Regions from separate parts of the Arthrobacter sp. MDT1-48-3 genome, predicted to be linked through region 3. Evidence: riboswitches for the same ligand, from Rfam matches in the RefSeq annotation. Region 3 holds a riboswitch; each other region holds the start of a gene.
What was found. A riboswitch is a leader RNA that binds a small molecule or an ion and turns the genes downstream of it on or off. The one in region 3 is predicted to bind S-adenosylmethionine.

Region 1 (9,470 bases), on a different contig from region 3:
ACCCGGTGCCAGGACCGCCGCCGCGAGCCACAGGAGGAAGGCCGAGGCCAGCAGGATGCCGGGCCTGATGCGTCGCGCTCGCCGGGCGCGGACCCCGCGGTGGACGGGGTGGACGGGGACCGTAGGAGAAGCCGGAGGCGTCGGCGCCAGGGGAACCGCGTCGGGGGGAGCAGTGCGCGAGGTGATGCTCATGCCGTCACCACTTTCGGGTCGATGAGCGTGTAGAGGAGGTCGATCACCAGGTTGACCACCACGTACACCGCGGCGGAGAGCAGCACGATGCCGATGATGACGGGGAGGTCCTTGTTGTAGACGGAGGCCAGTGTCAGCGAACCGATGCCCTGCCGGCTGAACAGGGTCTCGACGATCACCGATCCGCCGAGGAGCGCGGCGACGACGAATCCTGACATCGTCATCACCGGGATGGCGGCATGCCGGAGTGCGTGCCGCACACGCACCGGGAGGTCGCGCATCCCGCGGGACCTCGCCGTGAGGATGAAGGGTTGCTCCAGGACGTCCTCGAGTTCGTTGCGGAGGACCTGCGAGAGCGCCCCGAAGACGGCGAGGCCCAGCGTGAACGCCGGCAGGACCAGTGCCGCCACGCCCTGATTGCCACCGATCGGGAACCAGCGCAGAGAGAACGAGAAGACGATCAGCAGGGCGAACCCGATGATGAAGGTCGGTGTCGCGGCGAGGACCACTTCGACGCCGGAGACGATCGACCGGATCCAGTTCGCCCGCTGCGCGGACAGGACGGCGACGGCGAGGGTCAGCGGGAGGGCGACGGCGACGGCGGCTGCCGCGAGGGCCGCCGTCGCGCCGATCTGCTGGCCGATGGCATCCGTGACGGGCAGCCGGAGCCGGTAGGACTGGCCCAGGTCACCCTGCAGCAGGTTGCCGAGGTAGCTGCCGTACTGCACGATGAACGGCTGGTCGAGGAGGTAGTCGCTGCGGACCTGGGCGAGGGTCTCGGCCGTGGGCCGCGCGTCCGGACCGCCGAGGATCAGCAGAGCGGTGTCGCCCGGGATCAGGTAGACCGCGAGGAAGGTCAGCGTTGCCGCGCCCCAGAGCACGCCGATGCCGACCAGCAGGCGCGTGAGGATGCGTCGGAGGATCGGCACCTACTCCGCCTTCCACGCGTAGGTCAGGACGGGCACGGGGTGGGACGTGTCGACGGCGACATCATGGACCGTCTTGGCGTACGCGAACTGGCTCGGATTCTCGTAGAGGGGCACGCCGGGCACGATCTCGAGCAGCCGGTGCTGCGCCTTCGAGTACGCTTCCTCAGCCTCCGGTCCGTCGTCGGACCCGCGGGCCGTCAGGAGCAGTTCGTCCAGCGCCGGATCGTCGACGTAGGACGAGTTCTGGCCGATCCGTTCGCCGGTGATCTCCGAGGAGTGGTACCGGATGAACAGGACGTCGGTGGTGTTGGTGTGCCACACGCCGGCCAGCGCGTCGTAGTCACCGGCGTAGCGCAATTCGCTGAGCTGCGCCTGCGGCAGCTGGATGATCTGGAGGTCGAAGCCGACCTTGCGGGCCTCGCCCTGCAGTTGGACCAGCAGGGGACTCGGCGTCGAGCTCTCCACCGTCGGTACCTCGACGACCAGCCGTCGGCCGTCCTTCGTGCGGAAGCCCTCGCCGTCGCGCTCGGACCAGCCTGCGTCGTCGAGCAGCTGGTTCGCGCGCTCGGGATCGTGGGTGAGCGTCCCCTCGACGGTCGGGTCGTAGTACTTGCTCTCCTTCGAGAGGAACCCGTCGATCGGCGTGTAGGTGCCGAAGCCCAGGCTCTCGGTGACCGCAGCGGTGTCCACGGCGGCGGCGAAGGCCTGGCGGACGGCGAGGTCGTCGAACGGCGCGCGGCTGAGGTTGAAGCTCAGCACGTAGGGGCTGCCGGTGCGGGGGAGGTTCTCGTAGGTGAAGTTCGGGTCTGCCTGGACAGCCGCCGCGTTCTGGGGCGCGAGGTTCTCGGTCAGGTCGTACTGCCCGGAGACGAGGGACTGGTGCCGGATCACCGGCTCGCCGACGAGGGTCACCTCGATGCCGTCGAGATATGCCTCGCCGTCACCCTCGAGCCACTCCGGCGCCCAGTCGTAGCCCTCGCGCTTCGTGTAGGTGATGCTCTGGCCCGGCTGGTAGTCCGCGACGGTGAAGGGGCCGGTCCCGATCGGCTGCTGGCACAGGGTCTCGGGAGCCTCCGCGATGGCCTTGCCCGAGTTCATCCCGAGCCAGGATTGCGCGAGGGTGTAGAGGAACGGGGTGTAGGGGTATTCGAGGTGGGCCTCGAAGGTGTACTCGTCCAGGACCGTGCCGTCCACGTAGGGGGCGATGTACGCGGCGGCGAGCGGTGACTTCGTCGCGGGGTCCCGCATGTGCTCGAAGTTCTGGCCGAGGACCTCCGCGTTCCACGGCGAGCCGTCGCTGAAGGTGACGCCCTCCTTGAGGTGGAAGGTGTAGGTCCTGCCGTCCTCCGAGATGTCCCATGATTCCGCGAGGTAGGGCGCGATGTCCCCGTTCTCGTCCAGCGTCACCACGTTGTCGTAGATCAGGCGTCCCAGGAACTGCTGCTGGGTCGCCGAGATGCCGTGGCCGTCGAGGCACCCCGGTTCGGCCGAGATCGACACGTCCAGGACCCCTCCGGACACGGGCTCACCGGCCGCCTCCGAGGTGGAGGCCGCCGGCCCGGCGCAGCCACTGACAAGGGCCACCAGGGCGACGGCCGATAACGTGGTGAGCCGGCGGACCGGCCGGTGATTCCGGGCAGGGGGAATTACGGATGCATTCATGGAGAATTCCTCTGAGGGGTCCGGTGCCGCGCACGGCGGAATTCACCGGAAAAGGGGAGAAAGGAGCAACAGGATGCGCTGGACGCGCAGGGCCTGCTAAGGGAGGGGGAGGGCGTTACAGCTCACGGGAGTGCCTTTCGGTGTGCTCTTGCCCGCGCCGGACGGGCACTCACGTGCCATGGCGAAGGCCGCTTCGTCATCCGAACCACCCAGGAACATGGGGTTGGTGTGCGGTCCAGTCGGAGCTTTCCGACCGCATCTCTTGAAGCTGGATTCAATATAGGCAGGGAGACGGGCGGTCCTGCGAATAAGAAGAAATATGACCGGGACCTGCGATACCCGCGCAGTGTCCCGTCGAATACCTGGCGGACAGGGAATACGACAGCAGGGGAGCCGGTGCCGCACCTGATTCCGGCATCAGCCGATGACGACGCCCCCGTCGTCGTCGATCCGCCAGCCGGGGTTGAAGGCGATCTCCCAGACGACATCGTTCGGATCCCGGACCAGGGCGTGGAAGATGCCCCCGAAGGAGCCGTCGCGGGGCTCCTTGAGGATGGTCCCGCCGGCGTCCGCCATCCTGGCCACCAGCCGGCGGACCTCGTCGGGGCTGCCGACATTGTGCGACAGCGTCATCCCGGACGGTACGGGCGCCGCAGCGAGCCCGACGTCCTGCGCGAACTTGTCGGAGCGGAACAGCCCCAGGAGCAGACCGGGCGCCACCCGGTAGAAGATGATCTCCTCCGGGACGTCGAGCGCAGGGGACCAGCCCAATCCGCTGTAGAACGATCGCGCGGCGTCGAGGTCGCGGGTGGCGACCGTGACGAAGTGCAGTTGCTGGTCCATGGCGCGAGCATAGTCGGCACGGCCGGTGCCTTGGGCCTTCCCGGACAGGACCGGGGGGTGCGGAGACCCTTGACGCCGCGGCAGGCCTGAGACCGCGACGGTCCTCGGCGGGGAAGCCCACGTCACCCCGGGTGCTCAGGTCACCGCCGACGCGACGTGCCGACGTCGATCACCGCCCGTGACACGACCACCGATATCACGACCACGGGGTGAGGGCACGTTCCTGCTGCTCGCCGTCGATGACGAGATCGAGCCGCTCGTCGAGGAACGCGACGTAGCCCTGCACCTCGGCCGCGTCACTCAGGGGGTGTTCGTACTGCCACGCGATGTCATCCACCCTCCTGTCTCCCACCATCGCGGAGTACCAGGTCGCGTAGCCCTTGTACGAGCACATGGACCGTGTCGAGCTGGGCTCGAGCGGCGCCACGACGTCCTCGACCGGAAGGTAGTACCGGGCGGGCAGGGTCGTCTCGAACAGCATCCGCGCCCGGGTGGTGTCGGCGAGGATGTGTCCGTCGAGCATCAGCTGCACGTGTCGGGAGGTGCCTCGGATGTCGATGCGGCCGTACGGGTCGTGCGGATGGCTGATGATCTCGTCGTCCTCCTCGAACCAGCTGTCGAAGTCGGCGAATGCGAGGATCACGTAGTCGTCGAGGCCGGGGTCGCGTGCGCGGAATCCGGACGCGACGGCCTCCGTTCCAGCGACGCGTATCCCGACCGGCTCGCCCGCGGTCGTGCGCACGTCGAAGGGGATACGCGGGTCGAACACGGGAATCGTCGACAGGTCGGGCAGCATGAATCCGACCGGACCGTTCTCGGGTGGCGGTGGGGTGCGGGGCGAGATCTCGGCGCGGATGTCCTGGTACGGGACGGCGTACCCGGGCACGACCCTGCGCGGCTCCCACACGAGCATCGCGTGCGTCGTGTCCACGACAGTCTGTCCGCCGAGCGTGGCGCGGACGCGCTTCGCGGTCGGCTCGTATCTCAGCTTCTGGAGCAGTTGCCCCATCACGTCCCGCATGAGCACGCCGGTCGCATCGGTGTCGTGGTTGGCCGGGGATACGGGAGGGCTCGACATGCACTCACGGTAGACCTGCGTCGCCGCTGCCGATAGAGGCCGATGGCGGCGGCCGCAGCAGGCGCACCGGGACCGAGCACGGCCGATCGGGTGAGCGTCGGACAGGCTGCCCGTACCCGACAGCGACTAGTGGGTGGTGTGCAGGCGGCGCCCGCGCACATGTGCGGGCGTCAGGGCGAAGAACAGGTCGCGCAGGCCGGGCGCCCACGGCTCCTCGGCTGCTGTACCCCACAACGTGGTGAGGAGTTCAGGATCTTCGACGCGGGCCGCCGGCCCGTTCACCAGGACGGTCCAACCGCTCTGCGTGGTCCTGTCCGTGGAATGGGTCTGGACTGCAGCGTGCTCCAGATGGCTGGTGGCGATGATGCCGTCGGCCCTGGTCCTGACGTACACGCGCTCATCGAGCACGAAGTAGTTGACGGGGAAGATCTCCAGCAGCCCATCCCGGAAGAATCTCAGCCGCCCCGTCGACTGCGTGGTCACCAACGCCCAGCATTGCGACGGCGTGAGTGCGTCCGAGGCATGCATCAGGGCCGCAAGACCCTGATGTGCCCTCCATCAGCCGGACCGGCGGCGGCATCCGCCCAGCACCCGACGGGAGCGCCTCGGAGCAGATCCCAGCATTCGTGAGCAGCACGAGCGTCGGTCCGTGCAGGTCCTGCGTCCATGGACCGGGAGTACGAAGCGGGCGCCACGCCGACCGGGGCCCGCCGACCCTGTTATCGTCCAACGATGAGGTCTCGTCCTGATCGACGGAGCGTGCGGCATGGTCACCTACCCTGAGGAGCCGCCCCTGGGCGCGGTTGTGCAACCACCGGCTCCGGCGGGGGTGGAGAACCTCCTGGCTGCCTTCGCTGCCATCGCGGACGACCTGGGACTCGACACCGTCCTGGAACGTGTCATCGAAGCGGCGTGTCAGCTGGTCGATGCACGCTTCGGTGCCCTCGGCGTCGTCGGTCCGGACCGGATGCTCAGCCACTTCATCACCGTCGGTCTCGAGGAGGAGGACATTCGGCGCATCGGTCCGCTCCCGACGGGGCACGGCGTCCTGGGATTGCTGATCACCGAGCCGCACCCCGTCCGTCTCTCGGATCTGCGCGAGCACCCCCTCGCCTATGGATTCCCGGCCGATCACCCTCAGATGACTTCGTTCCTGGGCGTGCCGATCCGCATCCATGACCGGGTGTTCGGCAACCTGTACCTGACGGAGAAAAACGGGGGGACGGATTTCTCCGCCGCAGATGAGCAGCTCGTGGTCTCGCTCGCCTCCGCCGCGGGCGTCGCGATAGAGAACTCGCGCCTCTTCGAGGAATCGAACCGGCGGACACGATGGCTGGAAGGCGGGCTCAACGCGGTGAGGGAACTCCTCGGGGAGCACGACGGATCCAGCAATGACCTCGAGATCATCGCTACCCATGCACTCGACGCCTCGCACAGTATCCTCGCCGCCGTCCTCAGGACGTTCGGCAACGAACGGGAGATGATCTGCGAAGCCGTCGACGGCGTCGAGGCCGCGGCCCTCCTGGGACGACGAAGCCACGATGCCGGACTGATGGACCGGCTGCCGACCACCCTGTCACCGGTCCTGCTGAATGCTGAGGACGTCGCGGCGGTACTCCCCGGGGCTGCGGCAGGCACCATCGGGACGGCACTGTGCTGCAGGCTCGCCGGCGCGGGGGACCGGCGTTTCCTCGTCATCGGCCGCCCGCCCGGCGCGACGCCCTTCTCGGATGTCGATCACGGGATGATGCGCACCTTCGCCTCCCATGTGTCCCTGGCCCTCGAACTGCTGCGGATCCACCGGCAGCGGGAACAGGAAGCTGTCTTCGGCGACCGGGACCGGATCGCCCGAGACCTGCACGACCTGGTCATCCAGCGGCTCTTCGCGGCCGGCCTGAGCATTCAGAGCCTGCGGAAGTACACTCCGGATGCGGAAGCGCTGAACCGCATCTCGGCAGTGACGAAGGAACTGGATGCGACGATCAGGGAGCTGCGCGACACCATCTACTCGCTCCGCTCCGTCCCGCAGGTCGCCCCGACCTTCACCTCCACGGTGTTCTCCCTCGTCGCCGATGCCTTCGACGGCCACGACCTCGACCCGGTCCTGCAACTCTCCGGCCCCCTGGATACGTCAGTGGACGACGAGCGAGCCGACCATGTGCGGGCCGTGCTGCTCGAGGGGCTGGCCAATGCGCTGCGTCATGCCGAGGCGCGCACGATCACCGTGATCCTGCGTGCACGGTGCGGACGCCTCGAGTTGAGGATCACCGACGACGGCCGCGGGTTCGAGAACCCCAGCCGGACGAGCGGACTGGCCAACATGAAGCGTCGCGCCGAACTGTGCGAGGGCACGGTGTCCATCACCAGCACCGTGGGTGGAGGGACCGACGTCCACCTCGAGATCCCCCTGGCTGCTAGCGGTATCTCGGTTCCGCCGGCCTCGAGATGAACACCGCCGCCTGCGTGCGGCGCTGGAAGCCGAGCTTCGACAGCAGCGACGACACGTAGTTCTTCACGGTCTTCTCGGCCAGGAACAGTTCTGCGCCGATCTCCCGGTTGGTCAGGCCGGCGCCGATGAGAGCCAGGACCTTCTTCTCCTGGCTCGTCAGTCCCGCCAGCCGCGGATCCTCGACCGGAGCATCACGAAGCCCGGCGATGATCCGTTCCTTCACGCCTGCTGCGAACAGGGATTCACCCGACGCTGCGCGACGGATCTTCTCGATCAGGTCCGAGCCCAGGATCTCCTTCAGGATGTAGCCGGACGCCCCCGCCAACACGGCGCCGCGCACCGCCTGATCGTCGTCGTAGCTCGTCAGGATCACGCACGACAGCGAGGAATCGATCGAGCGCACGTCCCGGCACACCTCGATCCCCGTACCGTCGGGCAGCCTCGCGTCGAGGATCGCGACGTCCGGTGACAGGGCGGGGATCCTCCGGGCAGCCTCCTCTGCGGAGCCCGATTCACCGACCACGGTGAAGCCCTCGCCCTCGAGCAACTCCCTCAATCCCCGTCGCACGAGTTCGTGATCGTCGAGGAGGAACACCGTGATCCGTCGGTCCTGTATGTCACCTTCGGCCTTGTCCATGTCCGACTCCTCTGAAAGGCCGGGCTCCGACCGGCTGAGCGCGTCCTGCACCCGCACCATCATCACCTGCCGCCCCCTGTCGCAGCAGGGTCCAAGGACCCGGAAGAGGAGATGGGACTTTCGGCCCTATCTCTGCGCACCGGCCCGGCCGACGATGAACGCCTAGGAGATTGCCGCACCCAGGGAGCAGGACACCACCATGGACACGCCCACTTCACCCCGTCTGCCTCGAGTCGACGGTGAGCCCTCCGCTTCGCGACCCCTCATGGTGCCGGCATGATCCCGGGCACCGAGGATGCCGACACCAGCGCGGGTCAGGTCCAGCGCAAACCCGTGGTCGTCGGGTACGACGGCTCGGACGGCGCGAAGCGCGCGGTCCTCTGGGCGGCCCACTACGCCTTGGCGGCACAGCTTCGGCTCGTCGTCGTGCACTGCTGGGTGTGGCCCCTCTTCACCCATGACCTCGGGCCCGTGACGGGCGTTCAGGACAGCGGCCTGCGCCGGGAGGCGGAGAAGCTCGCCGACGAAGGCCGCGATCTCGCCGCGGAGGCGGAACCACACCTGGATGTGCGGAGGCGCCTGATCGTCGGACTACCGGCCGGGAACCTCACCGCGCTTTCTCAGCAAGCCTCGCTCCTGGTCACCGGAACCCGCGGACTCGGCGGTTTCGCGGGCCTGTTGGTCGGATCGGTGAGCTTCCATCTCGCGTCCAGCGCGTCCTGCCCCGTCGTCGTCGTCCGCGAGGCCCGCGCCGACCACGACGCCGTCCTGGTCGCCGTCGACGGATCGCCGGAGAGTGAGAGAGCCGTGGCCGTGGCGGCCGATCTCGCGGCAAGCCTGCGGACGTCGGTGCGGCTCCTGCACGTCCAGCAGCACCGCAGGCACGCACCCTCCGGCCCGGTATCCGCGGTGGGGGACGAGGCCTTGGAGCGGGCCTCCGCCCTGCTCAGCGAGCATACGGGTATCGCCGTGACCCGGGACCTCGTCGTGGCGCGTTCCGTGCCGGGACTCATCCTCGAGGAGGCACGGAACGCCGCCGTCGTCGTCCTCGGCGCAAAGGGCACCAATACCCTGGGAGTACGGCTCGGTTCCACGGTCCATGCCGTCCTGCACCATGCGCGAGGCAACGTCGTCGTCGTCCGGTGACGCGCCTGCATGCTTCGCTTTCAGCTGTGCCGGACGTACTGCGGTCGACAGCCGGAGGAAGCACATCACGCCTCGGACGCTGCGTGATGCGCGTCCTCGCGGATGACGAGGACAGGGCAGTGCGCATGGGATACGCAGGCACTGCTGACGGACCCGAGCAGAAGGCCGCGGAAGGTGCCGTGGCCCCTACGGCCGACGATGAGCAGCACTGCGGACTCGGAGGCCTTGACGAGGGCCTTGGCCGGGTGGGCGAACACCACCGTGCTCTCGAAGCCTGCCGGCCGGTCCTCGCCATACGCAGCGGAGAGGGCCTTCTCCAGGTCGCTGCGTGCGGACTCCGAGAACTCGCTGCTGCCGAGCGGCATGAATCCCGGATCCGCTGCCGGGTAGTCCCAGGCCGCGACTGCGAAGATCGTCGCGCCGAAGGTGGGGGCGAGCTTCTCGGCATACCGCAGTGCTTCGACGGACTGCTCGGATCCGTCGACTCCGACAACGATCTGAGGAACATCCCTTCTGGTCACGGCAACGTCTCCT
Region 2 (9,470 bases), on a different contig from region 3:
GGCGAGGTGCGCGATCCGGCGGTGTCCGAGCTCCACGAGGTGCTCCACCGCCCGCGCCGCTCCACCCTCCTGATCGAGCGAGACGTCGCCGTCGATCCCGCCGCCGCCGCCCACCATGACCATCGGGATGCTGGTCTGGACCTTCGCGAGCACCTCGAGGGCCGAGACATGCGGGGTGACCGCGACGACGGCCTCGACCCCGTGGTTGAGCAGCCCGCTCAGCCCTTCGTCCACGGCGGTTTCGGAGTAGTCCTTGAGGGTCACGACGGTCAGGAAGTAGCCGGCACTCCGGGCCGCGTCCTGGATGCCCATGAGGACGCTCGACGGCCCGTACTGCGCCAGTTCGCCGGCGAGGATGCCGATGGAATGGGTCCGCCCCGTGGCGAGCCAGCGCGCGGCGGCGTTGGGACGGTAATCGAGTTCCGAGATCGCCGCCCGCACCTTCCGACGGGTCGCGTCGCTGACGTTGGGGTGCCGGTTGACCACACGGGACACCGTCTGGTGCGAGACCCCTGCGAGCGTCGCCACGTCCGTGAGGCTCGGACCCCGCGGTGCTGTTACTTCGGCCATCGAGTTGTCGCCCATCTCCCCACGTGGTCCCAGTATGCACGAAACCCGGAGCCTGTATCGCCCCCGGCGACGTCGTTCCGAGGCGTTCCGCACCGTGTCGAAAATGTGACCGGAATCACTTGACCGTCAAATTGTTAGCGTTCACAATTGCAGCCAGGGCACGACGCCCGCGCAGCAACGACGGTGCAGGTGCTCCTTGCTGCGGTTCCGAATTCCAGGAGGCAGCAGTGTTCAAGAAATCCTTCGTGACGGTCATCGCAGCGACCACCCTCGCGCTGACGGCGTGTGGTGGCGGCTCGGACGCAGGAGGCGGTTCCGATGACGGGATCACCATGGGCTTCGCACAGGTGGGCGCCGAGAGCGGCTGGCGCACGGCCAACACCAAGTCGATCCAGGACTCCGCCAAGGAGGCAGGCGTCGACCTCAAGTTCTCCGACGCGCAGCAGAAGCAGGAGAACCAGATCAAGGCGATCCGGTCCTACATCCAGCAGCAGGTGGACGTCATCGCCTTCTCGCCCGTCGTCGAGTCGGGCTGGGACACGGTCCTCAAGGAAGCCAAGGATGCCGACATCCCCGTGATCCTGACGGACCGCTCCGTCGACTCCGCCGACACCTCCCTGTACAAGACCTTCCTCGGGTCCGACTTCGTCGAGGAGGGCAAGAAGGCCGGCGACTGGCTCGTCGAGGACTCGGCGTCGACGGACGGCCCGATCAACATCGTGGAGCTGCAGGGCACCACGGGAGCGGCCCCCGCGATCGACCGGAAGGAAGGGTTCGAAGCGGCCATCGCGGCGGATCCCGACCTCACGATCGTCGAGTCCCAGACCGGCGACTTCACCCGCAGCGGCGGCAAGCAGGTCATGGAGGCGTTCCTCAAGAACACCCCGGACATCGACGTCGTCTACGCCCACAACGACGACATGGGACTCGGTGCGATCGAGGCGATCGAGGCCGCGGGCAAGGTGCCGGGCAAGGACATCAAGATCATCACCGTCGACGCCGTCAAGGACGGCATGACGGCGCTGTCCGAGGGCAAGATCAACTACATCGTGGAGTGCAACCCCCTCCTCGGGGAGCAGCTGATGGACCTGGCCGCGAAGGTGGTCGCCGGCGAGGAGGTGCCCGCCCGCGTCGTCACGGAGGAATCCGCCTTCACCCCGGAGCAGGCCAAGGAAGTCCTGGCCAGCCGCGAGTACTAGGAGCTCGACAGGATCCGGCACACCGGAAGCGGGTGTCCGGGTCGACGACGGGGGATGCGGTGGCCGGGCCACCGCATCCCCGACAGAAGGGCAGGACAATGAACGAGATCGTCCCCGTGGTCGCGATGGCCGGGATCTCCATCGAATTCCCCGGCGTGAAGGCCCTCGACGGAGTCGACCTCCGGCTGTTCCAGGGTGAGGTCCATGCCCTGATGGGGGAGAACGGCGCCGGGAAGTCGACACTGATCAAGGCCCTGACGGGCGTCTACGCGATCGACGGCGGGACGATCACCGTGATGGGCTCGGACCACCGCTTCACCTCCCCTGCGGAGGCACAGGCCGCAGGCGTCAGCACGGTCTACCAGGAGGTCAATCTCTGCCCCAACCTGTCGGTCGAGGAGAACATCCTCCTGGGGCGGGAGCCGCGCAGGCGCGGGGGCATCTCCTGGAAGGAGGTCCGCCGGAAGGCGAGGGAGGTCCTCGGGCAGCTCCAGCTGGGGCACATCGACCCCGGGTCCGTCCTGTCCTCCCACTCGATCGCCCTCCAGCAGCTCGTCGCGATAGCACGGGCGGTGCAGGTGGACGCCAGGGTGCTCATCCTGGACGAGCCCACCTCGAGCCTCGATGCCGACGAGGTCCAGCAACTGTTCGCGGTCATCCGGACGCTGCGCGACCGTGGCGTCGCCATCCTCTTCGTGTCCCACTTCCTCGAGCAGGTGTACGAGATCTCCGACCGCATGACCGTCCTGCGCAACGGGAAGCTGGTGGGCGAATACCTCACCCGGGACCTGCCGCGCATGGCACTCATCTCGAAGATGATCGGCAAGGAGATGGACGCCCTCGCCGAACTCGAGGACGCCGAGGGCCGCCGCCAGTCGGACCGCACGCAGGATGCCCCCTTCGTGCAGGCGGAGGGCCTCGGCCGCAAGGGCTCCGTCCGGAACGTCACCGTCGCCATCCACGCCGGCGAGATCCTCGGCCTGGCAGGATTGCTGGGTTCCGGACGCACGGAGACCGCGAGGCTGCTCTTCGGGGCCGACCGGTCCGATCAGGGCAGCCTGCGGATCGGCGGAACGGTCCGGACGCTCCGGACTCCCCGCTCCGCGATCGACCGGGGGATCGCCTTCTCCTCGGAGAACCGGAAGGAGGAAGGACTGATCGGCGACCTGTCCGTCCGCGACAACCTGGTGCTGGCCATGCAGGCCAGCAAGGGATGGCTGAGGCGGATCCCCCGGGCGACGCAGGACCAGCTGGCAGAGAAGTTCATCAGGGCCCTGGACATCCGTCCGGCCAGTAAGGACGCCCTGATTCGAAATCTGAGCGGCGGCAACCAGCAGAAGGTGCTGCTCGCCCGCTGGCTCATCACGAACCCCAGGCTGCTGATCCTCGACGAACCCACCAGGGGCATCGACATCGGCGCGAAGACGCAGATCCAGAAGCTCATCAGCACCCTCGCCTCCGACGGCATGTCCATCATCTTCATCTCGGCCGAGCTCGAGGAAGTGCTCCGGCTGAGCGATCGGATCGCCGTGCTCAAGGACCGGGAGATGGTCGCCGACCTGGCCAACGACGGAGTCACCATGGAAGACGTCATGACGATCATCGCGGGGACGAACGCATGAACGCCCTCCTGAAGCACCGGCTGACCTGGCCCGTGCTCGCACTGGTCCTCCTGCTCCTCCTCAACCAGCTCTTCCGCGCCGACTTCCTGGCCGTGCGTGTCCAGGACGGGCACCTGTTCGGGAGCCTCATCGACATCCTCCGGAACGGTGCACCGACGATCCTCATCGCCCTGGGCATGACGCTCGTCATCGCATCGCGCGGTATCGACCTGTCCGTGGGAGCCGTGGCCGCCATCTCCGGGGCGGTCTCCTGCACCTACATCTACAACTCCCCGGATCCCTCCTCCTTCCGCACGGCGGCGGTGGCGGTGGCCATCGCCGTGGCGGTGGGGCTGGCCCTCGGTCTGTGGAACGGCTTCCTCGTCTCGGTGGTCGGCATCCAGCCCATCATCGCCACCCTCGTCCTCATGACGGCCGGGCGGGGACTGGCGCAACTCGTCACCGACGGCCAGATCATCTCCGTGTCCAACGACTCCTACCAGGCGATCGGCGCCGGATTCTTCCTCGGCCTCCCGATCTCCATCCTCATCGCGGCGGTCGCCTTCGGCGTGGCCGGGCTGCTGACGCGGCGCACCGCCCTCGGAACGCTCATCGAAGCGGTGGGCATCAATCCGGTCGCCAGCAGGCTGGCAGGGCTCAACGCACGCAACATCACCTGGACCGTCTACGTCTTCAGCGGTCTGTGCGCAGCCGTCGCCGGCCTGATGATCAGTTCCAATGTGACGGCCGCGGATGCCAACAACGCCGGTCTCTACATCGAGATGGACGCCATCCTCGCCGTCGTCATCGGAGGAACCTCCCTGGCGGGGGGCCGGTACAGCCTCGTGGGTACCCTCGTCGGGGCCCTGATCATCCAGACCCTGACGACGACCGTCTACACGCTGGGGATCCCGCCCGAGGTCACCCTGGTGTTCAAGGCGCTGGTCGTCATCATCGTCTGCCTCCTCCAGTCCAGCAAGGCCCGGGCGCTGCTCGGCCGCCGCCGGCGTCCCGTGACAGAACAGTCAGAAGTGAAGGTGTCCAGCTGATGTCGGTCCTCACCCGCACCCCGGCGCCGCTGAACCGCAGCCGGATCAGCCGCCTCCAGGGCAAGGCGCGCTACGCGCCGGCACTCGCCACGACCGGGTTGTTCCTCGCGATGTTCGCCGCCGGCGCCGTGATGTACCCCGGGTTCCTCTCCGGCCAGGTGTTCCTCAACCTCCTGATCGACAACACCTTCCTGATCGTCCTCGCCGTCGGGATGACGTTCGTGATCCTCACCGGCGGGATCGACCTCTCGGTCGGATCCGTCGTCGCGCTCTCCATGATGATCGCCGCAGCACTCCTGCAGGCCGGGTGGAACCCGATAGCCGTCATCGCCCTCGTGATCCTGACGGGTGCGACCTTCGGGCTCCTCATGGGGCTGGTCATCCAGGTCTTCGAGATCCAGCCCTTCATCGTCACCCTCGCCGGGCTGTTCCTGGCACGGGGCCTCTGCTACATGATCAGCGTCGACTCGATCACCGTGACCGACCCCTTCTTCACCGCGATGGCCCAGGCGAGGATCCCGCTGGCCGACAGGCTCTTCATCTCCCCCGGCGTCGTGATCGCGCTGGTGGTCGTCGCCGTCGCCTTCTACGTCCTGCACCAGACCCGCTTCGGCCGGACGGTGTACGCGATCGGCGGCGGCGAATCCTCGGCGCTGCTCATGGGACTCGCCGTCCCCCGGACCAAGGTCCTCGTCTACGGGATCAGCGGGCTGTGCTCGGCGGTGGCCGGGATCCTCTTCTCGTTCTACAGCCTCTCCGGGTACAGCCTGGCGGGCACGGGCCTGGAACTGGACGCGATCGCCGCGGTGGTCGTGGGCGGCACCCTGCTCACCGGAGGATACGGCTACGTCCTCGGCTCCCTCGCCGGGGTGCTCATCCTCGGCATCGTCCAGACCTTCATCTCCTACGAGGGGACGCTGAGTTCCTGGTGGACGCGCATCGTGATCGGCGCGCTGCTCCTCGCCTTCATCCTGCTGCAGAAACTCTTCACGCGGAAGGCAAGGCTCACCTGACGGCCCCGCCGCACCGGTCCGCCCCGCTCCCGCGACCCAGCCGATACGCTGGAGCGCATGACTGTTCTCGTGTTCCTCGACCCGGCCCACGACGACGGCAGGGTCGTCGACGCGGCCCAGCCGCAGCTCCTGGCCACCGATCTGGGCGCCACCCGCGGTGACGGCATCTTCGAATCGCTCCTCGCCGTCGGCGGATCCCCCCGCAAGGAGCAGGCGCACCTCGCGAGACTCGCGTCGTCGGCCGCGGCCCTCGACCTGTCGGTGCCCGACGCCGAGGCCTGGAGCCGTGCCATCCGCACCGGCCTGCGGGAGTTCTCGGCGGCGGAACCTGGTGAGGACCATGCCGTCGTGAAGCTCGTCGCCACCCGCGGCGTCGAGGGTGCCGGCCGGACCACGGCCTGGGTCTCGGTGGCACCCGTTCCGGCGTCGACCCTGGCGCAGCGGGAGGCAGGCCTGAAGGTGCTGTTCCTCGAGCGCGGCTACGACAGCACGGTGGCGCAGCGTGCTCCCTGGCTGCTGATGGGGGCGAAGACGCTCTCCTACGCCGTCAACATGGCCGCCATCCGCCATGCGAAGGCGCACGGCGCCGACGACGTCATCTTCATCTCCTCGGACGGGAAGGTCCTCGAGGGCCCCACCTCCACCGTGCTCCTCGCGTACGACCGCGACGGTCGGAAGACGCTCCTCACGCCGCAGCTCGAGAGCGGCATCCTGGCGGGCACCTCCCAGAGCGCACTGTTCGCCGCAGCCCGGGAACAGGGGTGGGAGCTCGGCTACGGACCGCTGGAACCGCACCACCTCCTCGACGCCGACGCCGTGTGGCTGATCTCGAGCATCCGGCTCCTCGCGCCGGTCCTCTCGCTCGACGGCACGGAGCTCCGGACCTCCGCCGCCCTGACCGCAGAACTCACCGGACTGGTGGATCGTTTCGTGTAATCTCCACCACAAAAGGGCCCCTCTGGGGCCCTTTGCTACGTCAAACACCACTTTCCCGGCATCCGCGTTTTGACCCGACGCTTCGTGCTGCCCTACCGTTTTCCTGAAATCAAGAGTTCCAGCCATCGGCCCTGGCCGGCTGGACAGCAACCCTCTCCCGTAGTGGGGTGCTCCAGGTGAAGATTCGGCCGCCGGGCCAAGTCCCCCGGTTGGCAAGTACGGCGTCGTGCGGCCTGTCCCGAGGTAGACGGAGGACACCACCGCCACAGCGCGCACAGCCCAGAACAGCGAGCGTGTCACCCAGCAGCCAGCAGCCTCCCCCTGCCGCCATCCGGCATCCCCGAACACCCAGTGCCCGCACCCGGGCCGGCATCGAAATGAAGGACACCATGAACATCTCCCGCAAGGTCCTCGCTGCACTCACCGTGCCGCTCCTCGCCCTGACCGTCTCCTGCGGCAGTGACAGCGGAAGCACGCCCACCGAATCCGCCGACGCCCTGGCCGGCAGCGACCAGCAGTCGCTCGACCAGTACACCACCGAGGACACCACGCCGATCGACGAGATCGACACGTCCGGGCTCGGCCTCATCACCGACGGCACCCTGCGCGTCGGCACGCTCTCGGACGCCCCGCCGAACATCTTCCTCGAGGACGGTGTCTTCACCGGTTACGACAACGAACTGCTGCGCGCCATCGGCGAGAAGCTCGACCTCGAGGTCGAGTTCGCCTCCACCGACTTCTCCGCCCTCCTCGCGCAGGTCCAGAACAAGCAGTTCGACGTCGGGTCCTCCTCGATCTCGACGACGGCGGCCCGCCGCGAGAACGTCGGCTTCACCAACGGCTACGACTTCGGCTACATGGCCGTCGTCACGAAGAACGGCTCCTCGGTGAGCGGCTTCGACTCCCTCTCGGAGAGCACCCGCATCGGCGTGGTCCAGGGCACCGTCCAGGACGACTACGTCTCCAACACCCTCGGCCTCGAGCCCGTGCGCTTCCCGGACTACAACACGGTGTACGCCAACGTGAAGAACGGGCAGGTGGACGCCTGGGTCGCCCCGTCGCAGCAGGCCACCGGCCAGGTGAAGGAGGGCGACGACACCACGATCGCCGAGACCATCATCAACACGGAGAACTTCACGGCGTACGCGGTCAACAGCGAGAACCAGCCCCTCATCGACGCCCTCAACGCGGGCCTCGACGCGGTGATCGCCGACGGCACCTGGTCCGAGCTCACCAAGGAGTGGTACCCGGACCGCGAGATGCCCACCGACTGGAAGCCCGGCAGCAAAGCCGTGGACGTAAAGTAGCCGGCCCTGCATGGATGCCCTCGAACAGCTCGGCAAGACGTTCTTCGACTGGGAGGCGATGGCCGCGGTCCTGCCGGACCTCCTGACCGTCGGACTGCCCAACACCCTCCTGCTCGCCCTGGCCTCGGGGATCATCGGGACGATCGTCGGCATGCTCCTCGCGATCATGGGGATCTCCCGCAACCGGGTGCTCCGGTGGATCGCACGCATCTACACGGACATCTTCCGCGGCCTCCCCGCCGTCGTGATCATCCTGCTCATCGGACTGGGCCTCGGGCCCATCCTCCGGCAGGTCACGGGCAGCACCAGCCCCTACCCGCTGGGCATCCTCGCCCTGTCGCTGATCGCCTCGGCCTACATCGGGGAGATCTTCCGCTCCGGTATCCAGAGCGTGGAGAAGGGGCAGCTGGAGGCCTCGCGTGCACTGGGCTTCAGCTACGGCGCATCCATGCAGCTCGTGGTGGTGCCCCAGGGCGTGCGGCGCGTGCTGCCCGCCCTGGTCAACCAGTTCATCTCGCTCATCAAGGAGTCGTCGCTCATCTACTTCATCGGCCTCGTCGCCAGTGAACGCGAGCTCTTCCGGGTGGGCAACGACGCCGCGAGCAACACCGGCAACCTCTCGCCCCTGATCGCGGCCGGCGTGCTCTACCTGTGCCTGACCATCCCGCTGACGCACCTGGTCAACTTCATCGACACCAGGCTCCGCGTGGGCAGGAAGCAGAAACCGGAACCGGACGAACTGGCCGCGGTGATTCCGACGAGCGGAGGAGCGAAGGCATGAAGACCATCGAATCGGGAACACTGACGGGCAAGGGCCTGCACCTGTCCTTCGGCTCCAACCACGTGCTGCGCGGGATCGACCTGCACGTGGAACGGGGGACGACGGCGTCGGTCATCGGGCCGTCCGGCTCCGGGAAGTCCACCCTGCTGCGTGTCCTCAACCGGCTGATCGAACCCGACCAGGGCGATATCCTGCTCGACGGCCGCTCCGTCCTCAAGGACAACCCGGACGAGCTGCGCCGCCGCATCGGCATGGTGTTCCAGCAGTTCAACCTCTTCCCGCACAAGACCGTGCTGGACAACGTGTCCCTGGCGCTGCGCAAGCTCCGGAGGATGTCCGCCGGCGAAGCACGGGAGAAGGCCCTCGCCCAGCTCGACCTGGTGGGTCTCAAGCACAAGGCCGACGTCCGGCCGGGCAACCTCTCCGGCGGGCAGCAGCAGCGCGTGGCGATCGCGCGGGCCCTGGCCATGGACCCCGAGGTGATGTTCTTCGACGAGGCCACGTCCGCGCTGGACCCGGAGCTCGTGAAGGGCGTGCTCGCCCTCATGGCGGACCTCGCCTCGGCGGGCATGACCATGGTCGTCGTCACGCACGAGATGGGCTTCTCACGCAACGTCTCGGACACCGTGACGTTCATGGACGGCGGCGTCGTCGTGGAGTCGGGACCACCGTCCGCGATCTTCGACGACGCGCAGACGCCCCGCCTGAGGTCGTTCCTCTCGGACGTCCTCTAGCGGTCCTGCCGGGGCCGGGATCCGCTCGCATGCCACAGGGGCTCCGCATCCGCGGAGCCCCTGTGGCATGTCCGGCGCCTCCCGGTCAGGAGAGGAGGAAGTTCCAGGTCCCGGCCAGGACCGCCGCCGCTACCGCGCCCGCCGCGACCACGAACCCGACGGCGGCGACGCCGAGGTCGAGGGACGAGAACGTGCTGGTCCGCGCCCAGGTGCGCGTCGCACCGCCGAAACCGCGCGCCTCCATCGCCGTCGCGAGCCGCGTGGCACGCCGGATCGCCTG
Region 3 (9,470 bases):
CTCCTTGATGGGCGCAGCAGGCCGTTCCCCGTGCGCCTCGATGGCCTTGAAGATCGGGGTGTCCTCCAGCCTCAACCGGATCCACAGGCCGAACCCGACGAGGAGTGCGGACGCGAGGAAGGCGATGCGCCAGCCGAAGTCGAGGAACTGCTCCTCCGAGAGCAGCACCGTCAGGAGTGCGAGGGCGCCATTGGCGAGCAGGTTGCCGGCCGGCGGACCGACCTGGGCGGCGGAGGCCCAGAAGCCGCGCTTCTTCGGATCCCCGTACTCACTGGACAGCAGAACCGCACCGCCCCATTCGCCGCCGACGCCGACGCCCTGCGCGAAGCGGAGGAGCACCAGGATGATCGGAGCTGCGATGCCGATGCTGGCATATCCCGGCAGGACGCCGATCAGGACCGTCGCTATGCCGATGATCATGAGGGTGATGACCAGGATTTTCTTGCGTCCGATCCTGTCGCCGAGCCGTCCGAAGACGATCCCGCCCACCGGCCGCGAGATGTAGCCGACGGCGTAGGTCGAGAAAGCGAGGATGGTTCCGGTCAGCGGATCGGAGGCCGGGAAGAAGATGATCGGGAAGACCACTGCTGCCGCTGCCGAGTAGACGGCGAAGTCGTACCACTCCAGGGCGGTGCCGGTGAGGCTGGCGGCGAAGGCCTTGTAGAGGCCGGGCGGACGAGGGGACGTACCGGCGTCGGGCGCGCCTGCGCCTGCCGATCCAGGACTGTGTGCCATCGAGATTCTCCAGACTAGAGGTGATGCCCGCCACACCGGCGATAGATGTATACATTACGCATACATGTTGTAGATTAGCGACCACTTCGGTTTCCGGAATGTAAAAGCTTGTTCGCCCCGACGGAAGGAACCACCATGACCACCCTCTCTTTCGAGCTGCCGGACGGCACCCTGCAGGACGTCGAGGTGACCCGGCTGCTCAATGCGGGCTATGCGGGACGCGAGCAGGACGAGGTGCAGGCGCACATCGCCGAACTGGCCGAGCTCGGCGTTCCGGGTCCGACGACGACGCCCGCGCTCTACCCCGTCTCCCCCTACCTGGCGCAGCAGACGCGGGAGGTGAGCGTGCAGCACGGCAAGACCTCCGGTGAAGCGGAGTGGGCCCTCGTCATCACCGACGACGGCGTCCTCCTCACCGTCGCATGCGACCACACCGACCGAGCCCTCGAGGTCCACGGCGTGGCCTGGAGCAAGAACGCGAGCCCGGACGTGCTGGGACGTACTGCGTGGCGGCTCGACGACGTCCGCGACCACCTCGACGACATCACCCTGCGTGCCTGGGTACGCACCGAGTCCGGCGAGGAGCTCATCCAGGACAGCTCGCTGGGTGCGCTGCTGTCACCCGACTACTGGCTCGAGGTCCTGGCGGACATGGGCTTGCGCGACTCCGGGACGGTCCTCATCTCGGGCACCGTCCCCATGATCCACGGGGTCGACCAGTTCGCCGCGGCCTGGCGCGTCGAGATGGCCGATCCGGTCACCGGCCTCACCATCGGCGTGGACTACGACGTCGTGCCGATGCCCGAGCCCATCGGCTAGGCCTCCCGGACGGGGCGGTGGCGCACGGGCTCTCCAGATTTAGAGGGTGGGTGCTTGGGCGTGGCTCGGGCGGGGCTCGGGCTCCGTTGGATTCGGCGATTGTTCCCTCGGGCGGGCGCTCAGGCTCCATCAGGTGCGGCAGGCGAATGCCCGGACAGGAGCTCAGGCTCCGCCGGGTCCGGCGATTGTTCGCTCGGGCGGGAGCTCAGGCTCGGCCGGGGCTCAGGCTCCGCCGGATTCGGCGATTGTTCGCTCGGGCGGGCGCTCAGGCTCCATCAGGTGCGGCAGGCGAATGCCCGGACAGGAGCTCAGGCTCCGCCGGATCCGACGAGTGTTCGCTCCGGCGGGGGCTCGGACGGGAGGCCAAGCTCCGCGAATCCGGCGATTGCTCCTCGGGCCCCGCCGGATTTGTCGGGTGCCGCATCTCCTCATGGGAGACGGAGCACCAAGATTTATGTGGATAACGCGGGTCGACTATTCCTCCACAATCGCTCCCCGCCACCATGAATAGTACGCACGTTCGATAAAATTGGGGTATGGCCATCGCCCCGATCGAGCACTTTGCGCGGACCCCCCGTCCGGCGGACTCGGCCTGCGCAGCGCTCACCGATTGGGCCCGTGACCTGGACCTACACGACCGGATCTTGTCCGGGCCGGAAGCGCTGCAGGTCATCATCGACGTCGAGCACGCCTCACGGGTCGTGGACCATCTGCAGATCCTTGCCGCCCGCCTGGCAGGTGAACACTACGCCGCAGCCGCGGAGTTCGAATCCCACCCCTCGTCCCATCCCTCGTCCGGGACGGCGTCCCTGCTGGCGCGTGCGGAACAGGCCGTCCGGATGGATACCGGCTCTCCCCAGCGGGCCGATACGCCCCCCTCGGATGCCCGCTCCTTCGACACGACGTCGCCGGGTGACGCTTCGTCCGTGGCCGAGTCGGCCCGTGAAGCTTTGCCCACCACCGCGTCCTCCGCTGCAGCGTCGCTTTCCGGTGCAGCGCCGGTCGGCTCGAGGGGTGCCGGGTGGGCTGCGATCATGGACGGTGGGTTCCGCAATTGCGCGGACTTCCTGCGCGCGACCCTCGGGATCAGCCGCGCCGAAGCCCGACGCCGGCTCTGGCTGGCCGAGGTACTGCTTCCCGGGATCTCGCCGACCGGAGCGCCACTGCCACCCCGTCGGGAGATCGTGGGCGCCGCCACAGGTGCGTGCCTTGTCAGCGCCCGGGCCGCCACGATCGTGTGCCAGGCGCTGCAGCGGGTGGAATCGTTCGCAGCACCCCACCAGCTCGACGCGATGGAACACCACCTCACCCAGCAGGCCATCGAATCCGACGAGGACATCCTCCGCGTCCTGGCACGCCGCTGGGAGGACACGCTCGACCAGGACGGATCAGAACCCTCGGACAAAGTACTGCACGCACGCCAGGGCGTCTTCCTCAAAGGCCGACGCCACGGACTGCACGTGCTCGAGATCGGCGCCACGGACGAACAATACGAACACCTCTCCACCGTCATGAACACCACCACCGATCCGCGGGTGCTCCAGAGCCAGAGCGGTGACGCAGGAGTCACCGGATCTACCGGTGCAGCGGACGGCACATGTGCCGGAGGCAGACCTGGCCCGAATGCCAGTCCAGCCTCCGATCCTGGTGCCGATCCTGGTGCCGATTCCGGCTCGGATCACGGCTCGGATCCTGGTGCCGGTTTGCACGGTCGTCTCGGCGGACCGACGAGGGCCCAGGCACTTCTCGATGGGCTCGTCACGGCCTGCAAGATCGCCCTCACCACCACGGGACTCCCCGCGACCGGCGGACACCGTGCTCAGGTCATGGTCACCATCGACTACAAAGACCTGATCGGCGACCTCCAGCACGTGAAGCGCCCCGGCCATGCCGGTGATTCAAGCCAGGCCGGTGATTCAAGCCAGGCCGGTCACGCAGGTCATCCGGGTGAGATCAGTCAGGGCGGGCACGCAGGTCGTGCGGGTCAGATCAGTCAGGCCGGTCACACGGGTCATGCCGGTTATGGAGTGTTCAGCGAACAAATCAGCGCCAGGACCATCAGGACATTGGCGTGCGATGCCGACCTCATCCCTCTCGTCCTGGGGAGCAGTAGTCAGGTCCTCGACATCGGACGAGCTCAACGGCTCTTTCCACCCCACCTTCGACGGGCCCTGGTCGCCCGGGACAAGGGCTGCGCCTTCCCGGACTGCACCATCCCCGCCAGCTGGTGCGAAGCACACCATATGACCCCGTGGTCCCGTGGCGGAGAGACCAATATCAGCAACGGCGTCCTGCTCTGCACCCGGCACCACCACGTCATCCACCAGGGCCTCTGGACCGTCGAACCGCGCAACGGCATCCCCTGGTTCCACGCCCCCGGCAACCCCGGCCGGGCGGGCACGCCCCGACAGAACACCTACCGGCAAGCCGGAAGAATGCTTTACGACAAGCAACCGGACCAGGCAATCAGCTACACCCGCACCGACCCGGACCCGCGGCGCTGAATCACTGGCCCAACACGGCGGCACTGACCCAGCAGTACTGGGCAGCGGTATTGAACAGCGGTATTGAACAGCACAGGAATACCCTGCGGACGGCGCGCTCACCCCGCGGGCCGTCCGCATAGTGCCGGCACAGTCCTAGAGAGCAGCCTCGATGGCGTCCGCGATCGGCGTCTCGCCGCTGTTGAACTGGATGGTCTTGTCCACCGTGCCGAGGTTGCCGAGGACGACTGCGGCAACATGCGCAACGTCCTCACGCGGCACTGAATCCTGCTGCGGCTTGTCCGAGACCTCGATCTTCCCCGTACCAGGATCGGTGGTGAGGGCACCGGGGCCCAGGATCGTCCAGGCGAGTTCGGAGTTGCGCAGGTGCTCGTCCGCAGCAGCCTTCGCCTCCGCATAGTGGAAGAACCCGTTGTCCTCGGGCACACCGTGATTCTTGCTCGCGCCGAGGTAGGACACCATGACGTACCGTCCGACCGAGGCTTCCTGTGCTGCATCCATCGAACGGATTGCTGCATCCCGGTCCACGGCGTACGTGGCCTCGGGGCTGCTGCCACCGGCACCGGCAGACCACACGACGGCGTCGTGCCCGCGGAAGACGTCGGCCATCTGCGCCACCGACAGCTCGGACACGTCGGCCACCACGGGCGTGCCGCCCGCCTGCTCGACGTCGGAAGCATGGTCCTGGGTGCGGAAGATCGAACTGACCTGATGACCCTGGCCCGTGAGGATCTTCGTGAGGTGCAGCGCTACTTTTCCGTGCCCACCGATGATGGCTACGCGTGACATGGGAACTCCTTCTGGTCGTCGGATGTCTTGGTTCCGACGCTAGTCCCCGGTTGTGGGGGCTGGCCACCCATACGAAAGTGTTCAGCCCCCAGCGCACGCCTATTCCCGCATGCCGGTCGAAATGCCGGGCAGATGCCGGCCCAGCTTGTACTCAGTCAAAGAACGAACCCCGACGGCGCGGTTACGCAGTGCGTCAGGGACGGACGGGCTGAAGGCGGAAGCTCGCGCCGCGGTGCTCCTCAGGCAACCGGTCGCCCTTGCCGAACAGCTTCTGGCGCAGCGTCCCCTCGGCATATTCCGTCGGATACGCTCCGCGCTTCTGCAGCTCCGGGACCACATGCGTGATGACGTCCTCGAAGGATCCGGGTGTGATCGCGTATGCGAGGTTGAATCCGTCCACGTCGGTCTCCTCCACCCACGCCTGGAGCTCGTCCGCGACCTGCTTGCCCGACCCCACGATCCGCGGACCCAGTCCACCGATTCCCGCCCACTCGGCGATGTCCCGCACGGTCCACGGCGCGCCGTCGTCGTTCACCTTCTGGAAGGTGGCCACAGCGGAGTGGATGGCGTTCGACTTCACGGCGCCGAGCGGTTCGTCGGGGCCGTAGACGGACAGGTCCACACCGAACCAGCCGGAGACGAGCACGAGCGCTCCCTCGTAGCTGACGTACTTCTGGTATTCGGCGTGCTTCGCCTTGGCCTTCTCCTCCGTCTCGTCCGTGATCACGGTGAGCAGCGTGTAGATCCGCACCGAGTAGCGGTCGCGACCCTCGGCCTCGACGGCGTCGCGGATCTTCTTCACCACGTCCTTCAGGATCTCCTTGGTCGGTGCACCCACGAAGACCGCCTCGGCGTTGCCCGCCGCGAAGGCGATCCCTCGCGAGGACGCTCCGGCCTGGAAGATGACGGGGGTGCGCTGCGGCGAGGGCTCGCTGAGGTGGATGCCCGGGACGGTGAAGTAGGTGCCGTCGTGGTTGATGTCGTGCACCTTGGCCGGGTCCGTGAAGACACCGGTTTCGCGGTCACGCACGACGGCGTCGTCCTCCCAGGATCCCTCGAGCAGCTTGTAGAGGACCTCGAGGTATTCATCCGCGTGGTTGTAGCGCTCGTCGTGCTCGAGCTGGTCCTCGTTGCCCATGTTGCGCGCAGCGGAGGGCAGGTAGCCGGTCACCACGTTCCAGCCGACCCTGCCGTTGGTGAGGTGGTCCAGCGTGGAGAGCCTGCGCGCGAACGGATACGGGTGCTCGTAGGCGGTGCCGGCGGTGACGCCGAACCCGAGGTGTTCGGTGACGAGTGCCATGGCGGACACGAGCAGGAACGGATCGTTGACCGGGGTCTGCGTACCCTGCCGCAGGGTCGCTTCGTTGGATCCGCCGTAGACGTCGTAGGTGCCGAGGACGTCGGCGATGAAGATGCCGTCGAACAGGCCCTTCTCCAGCGTCTTCGCCAGATCGGCCCAGTAGCGCAGGTCCTTGTAGCGCCACGACTGGTCCTCCGGATGGCGCCAGAGACCGGGTGACTGGTGGCCCACGCAGTTCATGTCGAAGGCGTTGAAGCGGATACGGCGCGGTGATACGGGCATGGGAGGTCCTCACGTCGGGGCACTGCCGTGGGGAAGCGCCATACTTGCCCGGCTGGTGCAGCCCGGGCCGAATCCTCACCTGGGGCACCCCACTACAGCGAGAGGGTTGCCGTCCAACAAACCAGGGTTTTGCGTTGGAACTCTTGATTCTGCTGACGAGCGTAGAGGCCCGCCTGCATCACCGTCCAGACGCACCTGTCACAGAGCGTCACGATCAGCATGCCTTCCCTGGCGCACGGTGGAACCCGGCGCCGGAACCGTGCGTCGTCGTTTCATCAGGGTGGGCCTCGCACAGCTGTCCTCGGTCCCGGATCGCGGTCCCTGGCTCGACGCTCGAAACCCGCGATCTCACGCGGCGCGATGTCAGCGCAAGTAGGACGCCCCGTTGGCATCCACGACGGTGCCGCTGACCCACAGCGGCGCATCGGTGGCGAGCCAGGCCACGGCCTGCGCCACCTCCTCCGGGGTCGCCACGCGATCGAACGGACTCTGGGCACGCACGGCATCTCCCCCGGGGCCGTCGAGCACAGTCCGTCCCATGTCCGTCTCGACGAAGCCGGGCGCCACCGCTGCAGCGAGGATGCCGTGCGGCGCAAGCGCGACGGCGAGGGACTGCGTCATCGAGTGCAGGGCCGCCTTGCTCGCACCGTAGGCCGGCGTGGCGGGCTCACCCCGGTAGGCGCCTCGAGATCCGACACTGATGAGCCGTCCGCCGTTCGGCCCCGACGGCCGGTCGAGCAGCCGGCGCGCCACCAGCCAGGCCAGGTTCGCCGGCCCCACCAGATTGACGTCGAGCGTCCGCCGCCATGCTCGCTGCCAGTCCTCGAAGGACACCGTGTCGACAGGATGCGCCTCGAAGATGCCCGCATTGTTCACGAGCACATCGATCCCGCCGAGGTCCCGGGTGGCAGCATCGACGAGCTGCCGGCACGCCTCGGGATCGGCGACGTCCCCGATCGCGACGGCGTGTCCCGTACCCGGCAACGCCTCCCGGACGGCCTCGGCGGCCTGCAGATCGCGACCGGCGTGCACGCATACGCGATGTCCCCTGCCGGCGAGCTCGTGCGCGATCGCCGCACCGATACCGCGACTTGCTCCCGTCACCAGAATGCTCAGTGTCATGAACGAGACGCTACCCGCTGCCTAGGGGCCCGGAACGAGAACCATACCGTGGACGCGCAGCCGACTTCGGGGGTGCACCTTGCTACGCTGACACACCATTGCCCCTGTTCCTCCGGTAAGGACCACGATGGACCCATTCAGCGCCCACCTCGACAAGGGGATCCTGTGGCTGCGGTGGAGGCGCGGTGTCGAGATCACCCATCCTCACGCTGTCGCCGCCGCTCGCGCCCTGGCCGAGTTCCACGGCCCGGCAACACTGCCGCTGCTGGTGCACATGCACGGCATCACCGGCATCACCCCCGAGGCACGCGTCGGCATGGCCGCCTACCGCGGCTTCTCGAGAGTGGCACTCGTGGGTGAGGACGCCGTCGACGAGGTGATGTCCGGCTTCTCCCACCGCTCCCCCACCGACACGCGCTTCTTCACCTCCGAGGCGGAAGCGGTCGCCTGGCTGCTCAACGGAAGCTCCGTCCGGCAGGGTCTCACGCCGGCCCCACGCGACTAGGACACGACGGGCGCGCAGCGCCACGGCACGCCGGCCCCACGCGACCAGGACACGACGGGCGCGCAGCGCCACGGCACGCCGGCCCCACGCGACCAGGACACGACGGGCGCGCAGCGCCACGGCACGCCGGCCCCACGCGACTAGGACACGACGGGCGCGCAGCGCCACGGCACGACGACGCACCGGATCCGCGGCACGACGGCGTCCGGATCCGTCGCAGGACATCCTTCCCACATCGCGGAACGGCAGCCATGGACAGCAGTGTCGCGCGCGTGCTGCGCCGGGCGGCACAACGCACCCCTGGGCGTTGACCGCCCTGCAGGCCGGGTGCCACAGTGACAAACATGAGTACCGGAAACAACGAGATCCAGGTCAGCAACAACGAGGACGAGAGCCGCTACACGGCGAGCCTCGACGGGGAACCGGCGGGCGTCGCCGTCTACGAACGCTCCGGCGACACCATCGTCTTCACGCACACTGTCGTGGACGAGGACGTCGAGGGCCACGGAGTGGGCAGCACCCTGGTCCGGTACGCGCTCGACGACGCCCGCACCCAGCACCTCACGGTGGTGCCGAGGTGCGAGTTCGTCGCGGCCTTCATCGCCGACCATCCCGAGTACCAGGACCTCGTCGGCTGACCCCCCGGAGCTTCCGTCCGTCCCGGCGTGCGCAGGCGGGTTCTCCCGGACTAGGCCGCACCTCGGACCTCATGGCCCAGCGCCACATCGATCAGCACCTCGGCCGCCTGCCGCGCCTGGACCGCCGCGTCGACGGTGCCGGCGATCGCCGCCGTCGTCTGTGCGCCTTCGGCGAGGATCGACAGTTGTGGTCCGAGGTAGGGCGGTGCGCCCGCGTCCTCGGCCAGCTTCCCCACGTACTCCTGGAACGACTCCTTGTGCTGCCGTGCGTAATCGGCAACGTCAGGACTCACGGCGCCGAGTTCGGCGAAGCTGTTCACGAAGCCGCAGCCACGGAAGGAGTCCTCGCCGAACCACTGCGCGAGGTAGTCGAAGATCGCGAGCAGGCGGGCGCGCGGCGTCGGAGCCTGCCGCACCGTCGCGTCCAGCCCTTCGGCCCAGGACCGGTGCCGGCGCTCGAGGACGGCCATGACGATGCTCCCCTTGGACGGGAACTCCTGGTAGAGCTTCTTGAGCGAGACACCCGCCGCTGCGCGCAGTTCGTCCATGCCGACGGCCTGGATCCCCCGCGCGTTGTAGAGCTCGTCGGCGCTCGCCACGATCCGTGTGCGGGCCTCGGAAATATTCATGAAGCCATTCTACTTGAATGGAGAACGATCGTTCTATACGATGTGATCACCGAGAGAGAACGAACGTTCTCTCCGCTCGAGACAAGGACCAGGAACATGGGCTTCATCAAGGTCGGCACCGAGAACACCACGGACATCGAGCTCTAC

Region 1: it holds a riboswitch for S-adenosylmethionine, as region 3 does, so the genes downstream of both, ACX80L_RS17570 (ABC transporter substrate-binding protein) here and ACX80L_RS07225 (LLM class flavin-dependent oxidoreductase) in region 3, are expected to answer to the same signal.
Region 2: it holds a riboswitch for S-adenosylmethionine, as region 3 does, so the genes downstream of both, ACX80L_RS02800 (transporter substrate-binding domain-containing protein) here and ACX80L_RS07225 (LLM class flavin-dependent oxidoreductase) in region 3, are expected to answer to the same signal.

What each region holds. Positions count from the first base shown of each region.
Region 1 covers NZ_JBTNDL010000014.1:47,442-56,911, forward strand. Annotated here, with positions in the region: gene ACX80L_RS17560 (ABC transporter permease) at 1-192, opposite strand, end outside; gene ACX80L_RS17565 (ABC transporter permease) at 189-1,121, opposite strand; gene ACX80L_RS17570 (ABC transporter substrate-binding protein) at 1,122-2,783, opposite strand; SAM riboswitch class IV at 2,923-3,051, opposite strand; gene ACX80L_RS17575 (VOC family protein) at 3,201-3,626, opposite strand; gene ACX80L_RS17580 (DUF427 domain-containing protein) at 3,823-4,704, opposite strand; gene ACX80L_RS17585 (pyridoxamine 5'-phosphate oxidase family protein) at 4,831-5,232, opposite strand; gene ACX80L_RS17590 (GAF domain-containing sensor histidine kinase) at 5,471-7,153, shown strand; gene ACX80L_RS17595 (response regulator) at 7,119-7,790, opposite strand; gene ACX80L_RS17600 (universal stress protein) at 8,067-8,936, shown strand; gene ACX80L_RS17605 (universal stress protein) at 9,002-9,457, opposite strand.
Region 2 covers NZ_JBTNDL010000001.1:573,345-582,814, forward strand. Annotated here, with positions in the region: gene ACX80L_RS02770 (LacI family DNA-binding transcriptional regulator) at 1-570, opposite strand, end outside; gene ACX80L_RS02775 (substrate-binding domain-containing protein) at 798-1,769, shown strand; gene ACX80L_RS02780 (ATP-binding cassette domain-containing protein) at 1,868-3,391, shown strand; gene ACX80L_RS02785 (ABC transporter permease) at 3,388-4,419, shown strand; gene yjfF (galactofuranose ABC transporter, permease protein YjfF) at 4,419-5,432, shown strand; gene ACX80L_RS02795 (aminodeoxychorismate lyase) at 5,490-6,368, shown strand; SAM riboswitch class IV at 6,476-6,593, shown strand; gene ACX80L_RS02800 (transporter substrate-binding domain-containing protein) at 6,758-7,675, shown strand; gene ACX80L_RS02805 (amino acid ABC transporter permease) at 7,686-8,456, shown strand; gene ACX80L_RS02810 (amino acid ABC transporter ATP-binding protein) at 8,453-9,190, shown strand; gene ACX80L_RS02815 (energy-coupling factor transporter transmembrane component T family protein) at 9,276-9,470, opposite strand, start outside.
Region 3 covers NZ_JBTNDL010000002.1:507,419-516,888, forward strand. Annotated here, with positions in the region: gene ACX80L_RS07205 (MFS transporter) at 1-735, opposite strand, end outside; gene ACX80L_RS07210 (DUF2848 domain-containing protein) at 871-1,554, shown strand; gene ACX80L_RS07215 (HNH endonuclease) at 2,091-4,058, shown strand; gene ACX80L_RS07220 (NAD(P)H-binding protein) at 4,194-4,847, opposite strand; gene ACX80L_RS07225 (LLM class flavin-dependent oxidoreductase) at 5,041-6,429, opposite strand; SAM riboswitch class IV at 6,465-6,578, opposite strand; gene ACX80L_RS07230 (SDR family oxidoreductase) at 6,793-7,551, opposite strand; gene ACX80L_RS07235 (SpoIIAA family protein) at 7,679-8,056, shown strand; gene ACX80L_RS07240 (GNAT family N-acetyltransferase) at 8,401-8,694, shown strand; gene ACX80L_RS07245 (TetR/AcrR family transcriptional regulator) at 8,745-9,323, opposite strand; gene ACX80L_RS07250 (alpha/beta fold hydrolase) at 9,420-9,470, shown strand, end outside.